DNA from 3 places in the Streptomyces sp. NPDC053367 genome. Region 3 is predicted to be linked to each of the others. Evidence: riboswitches for the same ligand, from Rfam matches in the RefSeq annotation. Region 3 holds a riboswitch; each other region holds the start of a gene.

Region 1 (5,291 bases), on a different contig from region 3:
TGGCCCTCACCGCGCTGGCCGTGCTGGTCTGGCGGATGACCGAGCCGCCCGAGGGCTACCTCAAGGACGTCACCGCCGGCGTCTTCGCGGCGTTCTACGTGCCGTTCCTCGCCACGTTCGTCGCGCTGCTGCTGACCGCCGACGACGGGCCCTGGCGCGTTCTGACGTTCCTGCTGCTGACCGTGGTCAGCGACACCGGGGCCTACGCGATCGGCTGGCGCTTCGGCAAGCACAAGCTCGCTCCGCGGATCAGCCCCGGCAAGACGCGCGAGGGGCTGTTCGGCGCGGTGAGCTTCGCCATGGTCGCCGGTGCGCTGTGCATGGAGTTCCTGGTGGACGACGGCCGCTGGTGGCAGGGCCTGCTGCTGGGGCTCGCCGTCGCCGCCAGCGCCACGCTGGGCGACCTCGGCGAGTCCATGATCAAGCGGGACCTCGGCATCAAGGACATGGGCACCCTGCTTCCGGGTCACGGCGGCATCATGGACCGCCTGGACTCGCTGCTGCCGACTGCTCCCGTGGTGTGGCTGCTGATGGTGCTGTTCGTCGGCTCCGGCTGACGAGTCCGGCGGTGCTGTTCGTCGGCTCCGGCCGGCGAGTCCGGCGGTGCGCTCGCTCACGGACCTCTGCCCCTGCGGGGCGGGGGTCCGTACGTCGTCCTGCGGTGGTGGCCGGGGGGCGTGCCCGGTGGGACGATTTCGGTGTACGCCCGCAAAGGGGGTCCACCCATGTCCGCCATCCGTGAATCCATCGACATCGACTGCCCTCCGGAAGACGCCTACGCCTATCTCACCGACCCCGCCCACCTGCCGGAATGGCAGCTGAGCGCGGTCGCGGCCGAGCCGCTCGAAGCGGGGCCGCTCCACCCCGGCTCCCGGGTCCGGGTCACCCGCCGGGTGGGCACCCGGCAGATCCCGGTGACCCTGGAGTTCGACGCGCTCGACCCGCCGCACAGCTGGGAGCTGCACGGCGTAGAGGGGCCCGTGCGTCCGCGCACCCACGGCGAGATCGAGCCGCTCGACGACGGACGCCGCTCCCGCGTGACCATCGAGGTCGACTTCGAGGGCCACGGCCTCGGCAAGGCCCTGGTCCCCCTCGTCGTCCGCCCCCAGGCCCGCAAGGAGCTGCCCCGGGACGAGGCCCTGCTGAAGCAGCGGTTGGAGCGCACGGGCGCCTGATCCTCGGGGTCGCGGGTCACTCATGACGATCTGCGACACTGGTAGCACCATGCCCAAGCCCGGAGAACTCACCTTTGTCGCGCCGCGCGGAGCCAAGCAGCCGCCGCGGCATCTCGCCGATCTCTCGCCCGCCGAGCGCAAGCAGGCCGTGGCCGAGGCCGGGGAGAAGCCGTTTCGCGCCAAGCAGCTGTCGCAGCACTACTTCGCGCGGTACGCGCACGACCCGCAGGAGTGGACCGACATTCCGGCCGGGTCCCGGGAGAGGCTGCGCGAGGCGCTGTTCCCCGAGCTGATGACCGTCGTACGGCATCTGTCGACGGACGAGGGGACCACGCGCAAGACGCTGTGGCGGCTGTTCGACGGGACGCTCGTCGAGTCGGTGCTGATGCGGTACCCGGACCGGGTGACCATGTGCATCAGCTCACAGGCCGGATGCGGTATGAACTGCCCGTTCTGCGCGACCGGGCAGGCGGGTCTCGACCGGAATCTGTCGACGGCCGAGATCGTGCACCAGATCGTCGACGGCATGCGCGCGCTCAGGGACGGCGAGGTGCCCGGCGGGCCCGCGCGGCTGTCCAACATCGTCTTCATGGGCATGGGCGAGCCCCTCGCCAACTACAAGCGGGTCGTCGGCGCCATCCGTGCCCTGACCGACCCCGCGCCCGACGGGCTGGGGCTGTCGCAGCGCGGCATCACCGTCTCCACCGTCGGGCTCGTGCCCGCGATCCACCGGTTCGCCGACGAGGGCTTCAAGTGCCGGCTGGCGATCTCCCTGCACGCCCCGGACGACGAGCTGCGCGACACGCTCGTGCCGGTGAACACGCGGTGGAAGGTGCGCGAGGTCCTGGACGCCGGGTTCGAGTACACCGAGAAGTCCGGGCGCCGGCTGTCCATCGAGTACGCGCTGATCCGTGACATCAACGACCAGGCCTGGCGCGGTGACCGGCTGGGCCGGCTGCTCAAGGGCAAGCCGGTGCACGTCAACCTGATCCCGCTGAACCCGACGCCCGGCTCGAAGTGGACCGCCTCGCGGCCCGAGGACGAGAAGGCGTTCGTCGAGGCCATTGCGGCGCACGGGGTGCCCGTGACCATCCGGGACACCCGAGGTCAGGAGATCGACGGAGCCTGTGGTCAGCTCGCCGCGACCGAGCGGTAGTCTGAGAGCCGTAGTCCGAGATCCGTTCAATACATCTTCATATTCCGACAGGGGAGCGCCACAGCGCTGAGAGTGCGGCGATCGGGCCGCAGACCCTCTGAACCTCGCCCAGGTCATTCTGGGTAGGAAGTTCGGTCATCACTCGAGCTGTTGCGCCCCGCCCGGGCCCCGAAGAGGACCCGGGCGGGGCCGCGTCTCTTCCTGGACCGTCCCAGGAGGAATTCCGTGCACATCAAGACGTTCGTCGCCGCGGCCGTCGGCCTCGGCCTGGTCACGCTGTCCGCGTGCGGGTCGGACTCCGCCTCCGACACGGACACCGGTTCCGGCGGCAAGGGCTCCAGGACCGTCACCCTCGTCAGCCACAGCTCGTGGGCGGTGTCCGAGGACGTCCTCGCCGCCTTCGAGAAGCAGTCCGGCTACCAGGTCAAGGTGCTGGAGGACGGCGACGCCGGCCAGGCCGTCAACAAGGCCGTCCTCACCAAGGACAACCCCCAGGGCGACGTGTTCTTCGGCGTCGACAACACCCTGCTGTCGCGGGCCCTGGACAACGGGCTCTTCCAGCCGTACGAGGCGAAGGGCCTCGACCAGGTCGGCGCGGAGTACCAGCTCGACAAGGACGAGCACCGGGTCACGCCCGTCGACTTCGGCGACATCTGCGTCAACTACGACAAGCAGTACTTCGCCGACCACAAGCTGGCCCCGCCGGCCACGCTCGACGACCTGACCGAGCCCGCGTACAAGAACCTCCTCGTCACCGAGAACGCCTCCACCTCCTCGCCCGGTCTGGGCTTCCTGCTCGGTACGGCGGCGAAGTACGGCGACGACGGCTGGCAGGACTACTGGAAGAAGCTGAAGGCCAACGGCGTGAAGGTCGTCGACGGCTGGGAGCAGGCCTACAACGAGGAGTTCTCCGGCTCGGCCGGCGGAAAGAAGGCCAGGGCCGACCGCCCGCTGGTGGTGTCGTACGCCTCCTCCCCGCCCGCCGAGGTGATCTTCGCCGACCCGAAGCCGAAGACCGCGCCCACGGGCGTGGCGAGCGGCACCTGCTTCCGGCAGATCGAGTTCGCGGGGCTGCTGAGCAACGCGAAGAACGCCGAGGGCGGCAAGGCGCTGATCGACTTCCTGATCTCGAAGCGGTTCCAGGAGGACATGCCGCTGAACATGTTCGTCTACCCGGTGACCGAGGCCGCGAAGGTGCCCGCCGAGTTCACGCAGTACGGTCCCGCCGCGAAGAGCCCCGAGACCATGGACCCGGCGAAGATCGCCGAGCACCGCGATGAGTGGGTCACGTCGTGGACCTCGCTCGTACTGAAGTAAGGCGCGGAAGCCGTACGGGGAGCGCGGCGCGGCTGGGTCTTATGGCCCTGCCCGTCGCGTTCTTCGGGCTGTTCTTCGCCTACCCCGTCGCCGCGATCGTCGAGCGCGGGCTGCACGCCGACGGGGTGTGGCGGCTGGGCCGGCTCGGTGAGGTGCTCGCCGACCCCGGCATCCGGCACGTGCTGTGGTTCACCACCTGGCAGGCCCTCGCCTCGACCGCGCTCACCCTGCTGATCGCGCTGCCCGGCGCGTATGCGTTCGCCCGGTTCGACTTCCCCGGCAAACAGGTGCTGCGCGCGGTGGTCACCGTGCCGTTCGTGCTGCCGACCGTGGTCGTCGGCACCGCGTTCCTGGCCGTCGTAGGCCGCGGTGGTCTGCTGGACGAGCTGTGGGGCGTACGTCTGGACACCACCGTGTGGGCGATCCTGCTGGCGCACGTCTTCTTCAACTACGCGGTCGTCGTACGGACCGTCGGCGGTCTGTGGGGCCAGCTCGACCCGCGGCAGGAGGAGGCCGCGCGGATGCTCGGCGCGTCCCGCCTCACCGCCTGGCGCACGGTCACGCTGCCCGCGCTCGGGCCGGCCGTCGCGGCCGCGGCCCTGATGGTGTTCCTGTTCACCTTCACCTCCTTCGGCGTGGTGCAGATCCTCGGCGGGCCCACGTTCTCGACCCTGGAGGTCGAGATCTACCGGCAGACCACCGAGATCTTCGACCTGACCACGGCCGCCGTGCTCACCCTGGTCCAGTTCGCCGCGGTGGGCGCGATCCTCGCCGTGCACGCCCGGACCGTACGGCGGCGGGAGACGGCCCTTCGGCTGGTGGACACCTCGGTGACGTCGGCGCGGCCGCGCGGGGCGGGGCAGTGGGCGCTGCTCGCCGGTGTGCTGGTGACGGTCGCCGTGCTGCTGGTGCTGCCGCTGGCGGTGCTCGTGCAGCGGTCGCTGGACGCGCCGGACTTCGGCTACTACCGCGCGCTGACCTCGTCCGACGGCGGCGCGTTCCTCGTGCCCCCGATCGAGGCGATCGGGAACTCGCTGCGGTACGCGTGCGTGGCCACCGCGTTCGCCGTACTGATCGGCGGGCTGGCCGCCGCCGCGCTGACCCGGCGGGACGCGGGGCGGCTGGTGCGCGGGTTCGACGCGCTGCTGATGCTGCCGCTCGGGGTGTCCGCGGTGACCGTCGGTTTCGGCTTTCTGATCGCCCTGGACGAGCCGCCGCTGGATCTGCGGGCCTCCTGGGTGCTGGTGCCGCTCGCGCAGGCACTGGTCGGGGTGCCGTTCGTGGTGCGGACGATCCTGCCGGTGCTGCGGGCGGTGGACGGGCGGCTGCGGGAGGCCGCGGCCGTGCTCGGCGCGTCGCCGTGGCGCGTGTGGCGGGAGGTGGACCTGCCGATGGTGCGGCGGGCTCTGCTGGTCGCCGCCGGGTTCGCCTTCGCCGTGTCCCTCGGCGAGTTCGGGGCGACCGTGTTCATCGCACGGGCCGACCACCCGACTCTGCCGGTCGCCGTGGCCAAGCTGCTGGGGCGGCCCGGTGACCTCAATTACGGGCAGGCGATGGCCCTGTCGACGATTCTGATGCTGGTGTGCGCGGTGGCCCTGCTGGTGCTGGAGCGGCTGCGGACCGACCGGACGGGGGAGTTCTGA
Region 2 (5,291 bases), on a different contig from region 3:
GACCGTATGCCGTCCGGGCCGGTGACCGTTCGCCGGGTCGGCAGGCCGTGAGAGGGCGCTGGGCCGGGAGGCTGTGACCTGCGCACTGGGCACCGGTCCGTGATCCGCGCACTGGGCACCGGTCCGTGACCCGCGCACGGGGGCGCCAGCTCGTGACCGCGCCCCCGGTCGGCCGGCCCCCGGCCGTGCTCCGGGCAGCTGCCGCTGAAGGTGCCGCCGAGCGTGCGGCGGCACTCAGCGCTTGCGCCGCCTGCCCCTGCCGGTCCGGACCGCCACGGCGGGCGACGGGCTGGCCTCCGAGGGCGCGAGCGCCGGACGGTCGGCGGAGACCATGAGCGCGGCCAGGGCGGTCGTGACCGGAACGGACGCCACCAGGCCGATCGAGCCGACCAGCGTGCGCACGATCTCCTCCGCGACCAGCTCGCTGTTGACGACCGCCCCCACGCTGCTCTGCGCGATCGAGAACAGCAGCAGCAGCGGCAGAGCCGCGCCCGCGTAGGCGAGGACGAGCGTGTTGACGACCGAGGCGATGTGATCGCGGCCGATCCGGATGCCCGCCCGGTACAGGCCGCGCCAGCCCATCGTCGGGTTGGCCTCGTGCAACTCCCACACCGCCGACGTCTGGGTGACGGTCACGTCGTCCAGGACCCCGAGCGAGCCGATGATGATGCCCGCCAGCAGCAGACCGCTCATGTCGATCGACGGGTACAGCCCGTGGATCAGGCCGGTGTTGTCGTCCGTGTTGCCGGTGAGGGCGGCCCAGTCGATGAACCACGAGCCGAGCACGCCGATCAGCAGCAGGGAGATCAGGGTGCCGAGCACGGCCACCGAGGTCCGGGCGGACAGGCCGTGACACAGATACAACGCGATCAGCATGATCGCGCTCGCCCCGACCACCGCCACGACCAGCGGGTTCGAGCCCTGAAGGATCGCGGGCAGGATGAAGAAGTTGAGCACCACGAAACTCATGGCCAGAGCGACCAGCGCCATCACCCCGCGCATCCGGCCCACGAGCACGACGGCGATCGCGAAGATGCCGGCGAGCACACCCAGCGGAAGCCGGCGGTTCACATCCACGACGGAGTACTGCAGGTCCTTCGGCGCGGAGGGCTCGTAGGCGACCACGACCTCCTGGCCCTCGTGCAACTGCCGTGACTGGTCCGGCTGCACGATCTCGGTGAACGTGCGCCCGCTGTCCTCGCCGGAGTCGACCCGGATCGTCGCCCGCTTGCAGGTGCCGTTCTCCTGCTGCTGCGCCGAGGAACCCTCCGCGGTGGAGGTGTCGCCTGTCGGGGGGACGCCGGAGGCATTGACCGACTTGCAGTCCAGCTCCTCGACCTTGGTGACCGTCGCCTGTTCCGTCTGCCGGTCGAAACCGACACCGGTGCGCTCGTGTGGCGGCGCACCGCCGGGCCACAACACCGCGAGGCCCACCACGACCGCGGCCGCGAACGGGACGAGGATCGCCGCGATCACCTTGCGCAGATGCTTGGAGACGGGCGCGGCCGGTCCATGACTGTGACTGTGCGAGTGACCGCCTCCGTGGCCGCCTCCGTGGCCGCCTCCGCCACCGTGACCGCCTCCGTGGCCGCCGCCGCCTCCGTGACCACCTCCGCCTCCGTGGCCGCTGCCTGACCCGTGACCGCCTCCGTGGCCGCCGCCGCCTCCGTGACCACCTCCGCCTCCGTGGCCGCTGCCTGACCCGTGACCGCCGCTCACGTCGCGGCCGCTGCCACGTCCGTGCCGTCCAGCGAGACCATGCCCGCCCTCGGCACCGCCTCCACCACCGGAGCCGTAGCCCCCGTCTCCACCGCCGAAGCCGTAGCCGCCGCCGGCCTCGTGTCCGCCGCCAGAGCCAGGGCCGTCTCCGGAGCCAGGGCCGCCACCGGCCCCAGGACCGCCACCGGCCCCGGTCCACCCGCTCTCTCCACGCCCGTGCCCGTGCCCCTGGCCATGGCCACCGTCACCCGGTCCGTGTGCCTGCCCGCCCTCGGAGCCTGCCGCGGTGCCGGGCGCCGCGCCGCCTCCGGTGCCGTATCGGCCGCTCCCGTCGCCCGGGAAAGAGGGTCCGGGCCCGTGCCCGGAACCGTGTCCGTTTACGGCTGCGGGGCCGGCCCCGCAGCCGCCGATGTGACGACCGCCGGAGGCCCTCGCGGTGGGTCCGTCACGGCGCGGTTCGGGCGGCGGGAACGGGGGCTGCTGTGTCGTGGTCACTGACCGATCATCGCAAGAACGACAGGGGCCCCCTGTTCACCGCGCCCGAAGTGACGCTAGCGTGGAGGCACCTTTGTACACGCGGGAGCTCGGAGCACCGGGCTGAGAGGGCGCTGACCTCCGTCTTCGCGATGTTTCACGTGGAACACGTGGTGTTCCACACGAAACACCGGGAGACGGTGACCGCTGCGTCGACCGCCGAACCTGTTACCGGGTAATGCCGGCGTAGGGAGTAGGTCTCATGACCAGCAAGGACGTACGCACGCCTGCCTCCACGCAGCAGGGGACCTCCGCGGTCTCCGAGAGCGACGACGTCAGGAAGTCCATCGGATGGCACAAGGCGTATGTCGAGGGCTCGCGCCCCGATATGCGCGTGCCGGTCCGTCAGGTGCACCTCACCAACGGCCAGTCGGTCACGTTGTACGACACATCAGGCCCTTACACCGATCCATCCGTCGAGACGGACGTCCGCAGGGGCCTGGCGCCGCTGCGGGAGAACTGGATCATCGCCCGTGGCGACACCGAGGAGTACGCGGGCCGTCCCGTCCGCCCCGAGGACGACGGCCTCAAGCACACCTCGCCGCGTGGTGGACTGCGCAATCTCGACGCGGTCTTCCCGGGCCGCCCCCGGCTGCCGCGCCGCGGCCGCAGCGGTCAGGCGGTCACGCAGCTGGCCTATGCGCGCCGGGGCGAGATCACGCCCGAGATGGAATACGTGGCCATCAGGGAGAACGTTTCCCCCGAGGTGGTGCGCGAGGAGATCGCGGCAGGCCGGGCCGTGCTGCCGGCGAACGTGAACCACCCGGAGATCGAGCCGATGATCATCGGCAAGCGGTTCCTGGTGAAGGTCAACGCCAACATCGGCAACTCCGCGGTGACGTCCTCCATCGAGGAGGAGGTCGAGAAGATGACCTGGGCGACCCGCTGGGGCGCCGACACGGTCATGGACCTGTCCACCGGCCGCAACATCCACACCACCCGCGAGTGGGTGCTGCGCAACTCCCCCGTGCCCATCGGCACGGTGCCGCTCTACCAGGCCCTGGAGAAGGTCGACGGCCGGGCCGAGGAGCTGACCTGGGAGATCTACAAGGACACGGTCATCGAGCAGGCCGAGCAGGGCGTGGACTACATGACCGTCCACGCGGGCGTCCGGCTGCCGTACGTGCCGCTGACCGCCAACCGCAAGACGGGCATCGTCTCGCGCGGTGGCTCGATCATGGCCGCGTGGTGCCTGGCGCACCACAAGGAGAGCTTCCTCTACGAGAACTTCGAGGAGCTCTGCGAGATCCTCGCCGCGTACGACATCACGTACTCGCTCGGCGACGGCCTGCGCCCGGGTTCGATCGCGGACGCCAACGACGAGGCGCAGTTCGCGGAGTTGAGGACGCTCGGGGAACTCAACCGGATCGCCAAGCGTTTCCATGTGCAGACGATGATCGAGGGCCCCGGTCACGTCCCGATGCACAAGATCAAGGAGAACATCGACCTTCAGCAGGAGATCTGTGATGAAGCTCCGTTCTATACGCTCGGCCCGCTGACCACGGACGTCGCGCCCGCGTACGACCACATCACTTCCGGCATCGGTGCCGCGATGATCGCCTGGTGGGGCACGGCCATGCTGTGCTACGTCACGCCCAAGGAGCACCTGGGCCTGCCCAACCGTGACGACGTCAAGACCGGCGTCATCACCTACAAGATCGCCGCGCACGCCGCCGACCTCGCCAAGGGGCACCCGGGGGCGCAGGAGTGGGACGACGCGCTGTCCGACGCCCGGTTCGAGTTCCGCTGGGAGGACCAGTTCAACCTGGCCCTCGACCCGGACACGGCACGGGAGTTCCACGACGAGACCCTCCCGGCCGAGCCTGCCAAGACGGCTCACTTCTGCTCCATGTGCGGGCCGAAGTTCTGCTCGATGAAGATCTCCCAGGACATCCGCCGTGAGCACGGCGGCAGCAAGGCGGAGATCGAGGAGGGCATGGCCCAGAAGTCGAAGGAGTTCGCGGCGGCCGGCAACCGGGTGTACCTGCCGCTCGCGGACTGACACCGACAGGCGGCCGACCGGGTCGTACGGCCATGGGTCCGCGGACCTGCCGTACGCCTCGGGTCGGCGGCCTGCCGAAGCTCCCGGTGGCCCGGTGTGCGGCTTGCGCTCCCCTGGGCGGGCGGCGCAAGCCGGGGTCAGTCCGGCTGGTGCTCGGGGCCCCCGAAGTCGGGGCTGCTGAAGTCGGGACTGGTGTAGCTCGGGCGAGGGCTCGCGGAGGCGCCCTCGCCGGGGCTGGTGAAACCCGGGCGGTCGTAGCCGAGATGGGGCATGCGCCCGGCCGGTGTCGGTGGACTCGTGCGGGGCAGGGCGACCGGGCTCGACGCGGCGAGCGCGTCGCGCAGGAACGGCACGATGCCGCGCTCCAGCAGGGCCTCCCGCCAGGCCTGCCTGGCCTGGTCCAGCTCCCCGCCCGGATCGTCGTAGGAACTCGGGCTTGGTGTGGGCCTGTTGCGCAGGGCGGTGAGCAGCAGGCCGACGGCGGCGACCAGGATGGCGACGGCGGTCAGGGCGCCGAACGCCCATCCGGTCGTGAGCATGGTGTCGGCGAAGGACCGGTCCGGATCGAGCACCTTCAGGAGGTAACCGACGAGCAGGAAGATCGCGGCGGCGGTTCCGGCCAGGACAGGGGCGAGGACGGCGACGACCGCGACGGCCCCCGCGCCGGCGGTCTCGGTGACCTCCCCCATGACGGAGGCGAGTCCGCCCGTGCCCGCACCGGGCTCGGAGCCGGACTCGCGCAGGGACGACGAGGTGGGTGGTGTGGGCCGGCGCAGTTCCTCGCGGACCTTCACATAGTGCTGGTACTCGGTCGCCGCGGCGGCCGTGATGAGAGCGGTGGCGCCCAGCGCCATGGTGCGCAGTTGTTCGGGGTTGAGCCGCTGACCGACAGCGGCCAGTTCAGGACGGTGCGGGGCGGAGCGCAGCGCCTCATCGAGGATCCGCTCGTACTCCTGGCGGTCCTCGCTCAGCAGGTGCTGCGGAACGCTGTTCATGTGCATCCCCCGATGCTCCGTAGGGCTTGGGGCTCGCACGC
Region 3 (5,291 bases):
AGGTTCTTCTCGCCCTTGGGGGTCTTCGGCGCCGAGAACTCGAAGGAGTACGTCGTCTTGCCGGTGGCGAGGATGTCACGCACGGTGCGTGCGCGATCAGTCCTGGTGGATGCGGTTCCTAGGGCCATACCCGCAGGTTATCCAGGGGTCGGCGGTCCCCCAACCGAATGACGGAAATTTGCCCGATTTGCCCGGCTACTGTCCAAAGGGTGGACAGCGGGTGCCCGAAATGAGCCGATTGGAGCGGATGAGTGTCTCGCCATGCGGCCGAACGCGTCTCGCCGCTCGGCCGCACCAGCCCCCGCACCGCGGACCCACACGGCTCCGGACGGTCGTACGCGAGCCTCACGCGGTCCTACGCGGACCGCAGGCGCTTGGCGAGCTCGGCCGCGGCGGCTCCCGGGTCGTCGGCCTCGGTGACGGCCCGTACGACCACCACCCGGCGGGCGCCCGCCTCCAGCACCTCGTCGAGGTTGCCGAGGTCGATGCCGCCGATGGCGAACCAGGGCCGGTCGGTGCCGAGCGCGGCGGTGTACCGCACCAGGTCCAGGCCGGGTGCGTACCGGCCGGGCTTGGTGGGGGTGGGCCAGCAGGGGCCGGTGCAGAAGTAGTCCACGCCCTCCTGGACCGCTGCCGCCGCGGCCTCCTCCTCGGCGTGCGTGGAGCGGCCGATCAGGACGTCCTCGCCGAGGATGGCGCGGGCCGCGGGCACCGGCAGGTCGCCCTGGCCGAGGTGCAGGACATCGGCCCCGGCGGCGTGCGCGACGTCCGCGCGGTCGTTCACCGCGAGGAGCTTGCCGTGCCGGGCGCAGGCGTCGGCGAAGACCTTCAGGTGCTCCAGCTCCTCGCCGGCCTCCATGCCCTTGTCGCGCAGCTGCACGATGTCGACGCCGGAGGCGAGGACCGCGTCCAGGAACTCGGGCAGGTCGCCCTGGCGCTTGCGGGCGTCCGTGCAGAGGTAGAGCCGGGCGTCGGCGAGCTGGGCGCGTGCGGTCGCGGGCATACGTGTCCCCCCGTGGTGTCGGTGGCGCACGGGCCGGGGACGTACCCCGGCCCTGTGCCTCCAGAGTGCTGATCAGGTCAGACGGCGAGCGCCTGGGCGCGGCGCTTCACCTCCGTGCCGCGATTCTCGCTGAGCGCCTGCGCGGGGGTGCCGGGCAGGCTGTCGTCGGGGGTGAAGAGCCACTCCAGCATCTCTTCGTCGGTGAAGCCGTCGTCCCGCAGGAGCGTCAGGGTGCCGGTGAGGCCCTTGACGACCTTGTCCCCGTCGATGAAGGCGGCGGGGACGTGCAGTGCGCGGTTCTCACCACGGCGTACGGCGATGAGCTGGCCCTCCTTGACCAGCTGCCGCACGCGGGTCACCTCGACACCGAGCATTTCTGCGATGTCGGGGAGGGTGAGCCAGGCGGGGACGAGAGCATCGATCTTTGCGTCAATCTCGGTCACAGGGACAAGCCTGCCATCCAGCACTGACAGTCGGAAGTCGAGGCCACCCGGGTGGGGGCGTGATCACGTCTGCCGGGCCCTTCGGGCCGATCGCCCGCGCGGCGCAGCCGCACATCGGGACAGCTCCGCGCCCCCTACAGCGCGGCCGCCTTCAGAGGGCGGGCCGGGTCCGCCAGGAGGTCCGGATCCATCCGGGCGCCCGACTCGATCAGCTTCCTGCCCTGCGCCAGGTCCCTCGGGCGGCCGACCGCCAGCAGGGCCACCAGGCGGCCCTCGCGCAGCCAGCACACCGACCAGGCCGGACCCGACGGGTCGCCGCGCCACAGCAGCGTGTCGGCGGAGGTGTGGTGGCCTGCGTACTGCACGAACCGGCCGAACTGCTCGGACCAGAAGTAGGGCACCGGGTCGTAGACGGACGGCGGCTCGTCCGTCGAGGCGCCGATGATGTTGGCGGCGACCGTGCGCGGGCCCTGCAGGGCGTTGTCCCAGTGGTGGACCAGCAGTCGCTCGCCGTAGCGGCCGGAGGGGAAGGAGGCGCAGTCGCCGACCGCGTGGACGTCGGGGGCGGAGGTGTGCAGGTGGGCGTCGGCGACGACCTCGCCGTGGGCGCCCAGCTCGACGCCGGAGCCGGTGAGCCAGGCGGTGGCGGGGCGGGCGCCGATGCCGACGACGACCGCGCCGGCGGGCAGCCGGGTGCCGTCGTCGAGGACGACCTCGCCGGGCTCGACGCGGGCCACACGCGTGTGGGTGCGCAGATCGGCGCCGGCGTCGGCGTACCAGGAGGCCATCGGGGCGGCGACCTCGGCGGGCAGCGCCCCGGCGAGCGGCCGGTCGGCGGCCTCCACGACGGTCACCGCGCAGCCCGCCTCGCGCGCGGCGGTGGCGAACTCGGCGCCGATCCAGCCGGCTCCGACGACCACGATGTCGTGCTGGCGGGCCAGGACGGGCCGCAGCCGCTCGGCGTCGTCCAGGGTGCGCAGCAGATGCACGCCGGGCACGCCCTCGGCGCCGGCCAGATGCACCGGTTCGGCGCCGGTGGCCAGGACCAGGACGTCGTAGGGCACCGGGCCGTGCTCGGTGTCCAGCTCATGGTCGGCCGGGCGCAGGCCGAGGGCCTCGCGGCCGAGGTGCAGCTCGATGTCGAGCGCCTCGAAGTCGACGTCGAAGGCGGAGCCCTCGGCGGTGCCGAGCAGCACGGCCTTGGACAGCGGGGGCCGGTCGTAGGGCTGGTGGGGTTCGGCGCCGATCAGGGTCACGGTGCCCGTGAAGCCCTGTTCGCGCAGGGCGACCGCGGTCTGCACGCCGGCCATGCCCGCGCCCACGACGACGACACGCCGCGGCACGGTCGCTCCCGGCGCTTCCCGTTCCTGCGTCTGCTCGCTCACCTGATCACCATAGACAACTGACAATCCGTCAGTCACCGGCCGTGTCCCGTGACCTCCCCCACCACGTCCGTGACCTCCTCCACCACGCTGGTCCCGCTGCCCGGCCGCGACTCCCACTCCCAGGTCTCCTCCAGGCGGAGCCGCCCGTCGGGCAGCTCCACGACCCGTGACACGCAGTGCCCGGAGGCCGTCGTGCCGTCGAGCCGCAGCTGGACATACCGAAAGTCCAGCCGGTCTCCGTCCCGGGTTCCCACCAGCCGGCCGCGCACCACATCGCCGCCCGCGTACTCGGCCCAGATCCCGCCGTCCTTCTCGTGGTACGTGAACCGGGTGCGGGTGCCCACCTGACCTGGGGCTTGGTCGGCGACCGGGGCGAGGACGAGACCGTCGAGCGAACGGGGCACGGCTGAAGGCTCCCTTACGAGGGTGTGGCGGCTGCGGTTAGGGTGGGGCAAACGTAAAGCACTCGCGGGAGCCCGGACGCACCGGGCTGAGAGGGAGGCTGGCGGCCTCCGACCGTACGAACCTGATCCGGGTCATGCCGGCGAAGGGAGGGGCTGGACGCCCATGTCGCGTACGTCAGACGTCCTCGTGGTCGGGGGCGGCATCATCGGTCTGGTGACGGCGTGGCGGGCCGCGCAACGCGGTCTCGCCACGGCTGTCGTGGACCCGGAACCGGGCGGCGGGGCCGCGCAGGTGGCGGCCGGGATGCTGGCCGCCGTCACCGAACTGCACTACGGCGAGCAGACCCTGCTCGGCCTGAACCTCGCCTCGGCGCGCCGCTACCCGGAGTTCGCCGCCGAGCTGACCGGCCTCACCGGGCACGACCTCGGCTACCGGCAGTGCGGCACCCTCGCCGTCGCGCTGGACGCCGACGACCGCGCGCACCTGCGCGAACTGCACGCGCTCCAGCAGCAGTCGGGCCTGGACTCGCAGTGGCTGTCCGGACGTGAGTGCCGGCGCCTGGAGCCGATGCTGGCGCCGGGCGTGCGCGGCGGGCTGCGGGTGGACGGCGACCACCAGATCGACCCGCGGCGCCTCGCGGCGGCCCTGGTGGCGGCCTGCGCGCAGGCGGGCGTGGTGTTCCACCGCGACTGGGCCGAACAGCTCACCGTCGTACGGGAGCGGGCCGCGGGTGTCGTCACGCGCGCGGGCGCGCTGCTGGGGGCCGGGCAGGTGGTCCTCGCGGCGGGCAGCCTCAGCGGGCGGCTCGCCGGTGTCCCGGACGACGTACTGCCGCCGGTCAGGCCGGTGAAGGGGCAGGTGCTGCGGCTGACCGTGCCGGGGCGGTACGCGCCCTTCCTGCACCGCACCGTCCGCGCGGTGGTGCGCGGCAGCCAGGTCTATCTGGTGCCGCGGGAGAACGGCGAGCTGGTCGTCGGGGCCACCAGCGAGGAACTCGGCTGGGACACCACGGTGACCGCGGGCGGCGTGTACGAGCTGCTGCGCGACGCCCACGAACTGGTCCCCGGCATCACCGAACTGCCGCTGACGGAGACCCGCGCGGGTCTGCGCCCCGGCTCACCCGACAACGCGCCGCTGCTCGGCCCGACCGAGCTGGACGGCCTGCTGCTGGCCACCGGCCACTACCGCAACGGCGTGCTGCTGACGCCGGTCACCGGCGACGCCATGGCCCACGTCCTGACCACCGGTGAACTGCCCGACGAGGCCCGCCCCTTCACGCCCCGGCGCTTCACCACCGCACTCACGGAGCAGCCCGTATGAACCTCTCGGTCACCATCTCGGTCAACGGCGAGCGTCGGCAGATCGAGCCGGGGACGGCTCTCGACACGCTCGTGCGCTCCCTCACCGCGGCGCCCTCCGGAGTGGCCGCCGCGCTCAACGAGACCGTCGTGCCGCGCACGCAGTGGTCCTCCACCGCGCTCGCCGAGGGCGACCGCGTCGAAGTCCTCACCGCCGTACAGGGAGGCTGACCCATGGCCGACGATCCGTTCGTCCTCGGGGGTACGACGTTCAGCTCCCGGCTGATCATGGGGACCGGGGGCGCGCCCAGCCTGGAGGTGCTGGAGCGGGCGCTGGTGGCGTCCGGGACGGAGCTGACGACCGTCGCCATGCGGCGCGTCGACCCCTCGGTGCACGGCTCGGTGCTGTCCGTGCTGGACAGGCTCGGCATCCGCGTCCTGCCCAACACGGCCGGCTGTTTCACCGCCGGGGAGGCCGTGCTGACGGCCCGGCTGGCCCGCGAGGCGCTCGGCACCGACCTGGTCAAGCTGGAGGTCATCGCCGACGAGCGCACCCTGCTGCCGGACCCGATCGAGCTGCTGGACGCGGCCGAGACGCTGGTGGAGGACGGCTTCACCGTCCTGCCGTACACCAACGACGACCCCGTCCTCGCCCGGAAGCTGGAGGACGCGGGCTGCGCGGCGGTCATGCCGCTGGGGTCGCCGATCGGCTCGGGCCTCGGCATCCGCAACCCGCACAACTTCCAGCTGATCTGCG

Evidence for each region. Region 3 has a riboswitch for thiamine pyrophosphate ahead of thiO (glycine oxidase ThiO). Riboswitches for the same ligand answer to the same signal wherever they lie in the genome.
Region 1: linked by a shared signal. The riboswitch ahead of ACIGXJ_RS30600 (thiamine ABC transporter substrate binding subunit) and the one ahead of thiO (glycine oxidase ThiO) in region 3 are both predicted to bind thiamine pyrophosphate.
Region 2: linked by a shared signal. The riboswitch ahead of thiC (phosphomethylpyrimidine synthase ThiC) and the one ahead of thiO (glycine oxidase ThiO) in region 3 are both predicted to bind thiamine pyrophosphate.

The regions. Positions count from the first base shown of each region.
Region 1 is NZ_JBITYN010000012.1:99,788-105,078, reverse strand. It holds gene ACIGXJ_RS30615 (phosphatidate cytidylyltransferase) at 1-557, shown strand, start outside; gene ACIGXJ_RS30610 (SRPBCC family protein) at 726-1,175, shown strand; gene rlmN (23S rRNA (adenine(2503)-C(2))-methyltransferase RlmN) at 1,225-2,331, shown strand; TPP riboswitch at 2,371-2,478, shown strand; gene ACIGXJ_RS30600 (thiamine ABC transporter substrate binding subunit) at 2,557-3,648, shown strand; gene ACIGXJ_RS30595 (ABC transporter permease) at 3,624-5,291, shown strand; gene ACIGXJ_RS30590 (ABC transporter ATP-binding protein) at 5,291-5,291, shown strand, end outside.
Region 2 is NZ_JBITYN010000003.1:184,883-190,173, reverse strand. It holds gene ACIGXJ_RS10505 (YibE/F family protein) at 235-1,719, opposite strand; gene ACIGXJ_RS10500 (hypothetical protein) at 1,716-1,955, opposite strand; TPP riboswitch at 2,286-2,463, shown strand; gene thiC (phosphomethylpyrimidine synthase ThiC) at 2,456-4,255, shown strand; gene ACIGXJ_RS10490 (hypothetical protein) at 4,393-5,256, opposite strand.
Region 3 is NZ_JBITYN010000001.1:377,408-382,698, forward strand. It holds gene metF (methylenetetrahydrofolate reductase [NAD(P)H]) at 1-128, opposite strand, end outside; gene thiE (thiamine phosphate synthase) at 356-1,003, opposite strand; gene ACIGXJ_RS01725 (Rv2175c family DNA-binding protein) at 1,081-1,446, opposite strand; gene ACIGXJ_RS01730 (NAD(P)/FAD-dependent oxidoreductase) at 1,581-2,831, opposite strand; gene ACIGXJ_RS01735 (hypothetical protein) at 2,864-3,235, opposite strand; TPP riboswitch at 3,290-3,401, shown strand; gene thiO (glycine oxidase ThiO) at 3,399-4,556, shown strand; gene thiS (sulfur carrier protein ThiS) at 4,553-4,765, shown strand; gene ACIGXJ_RS01750 (thiazole synthase) at 4,769-5,291, shown strand, end outside.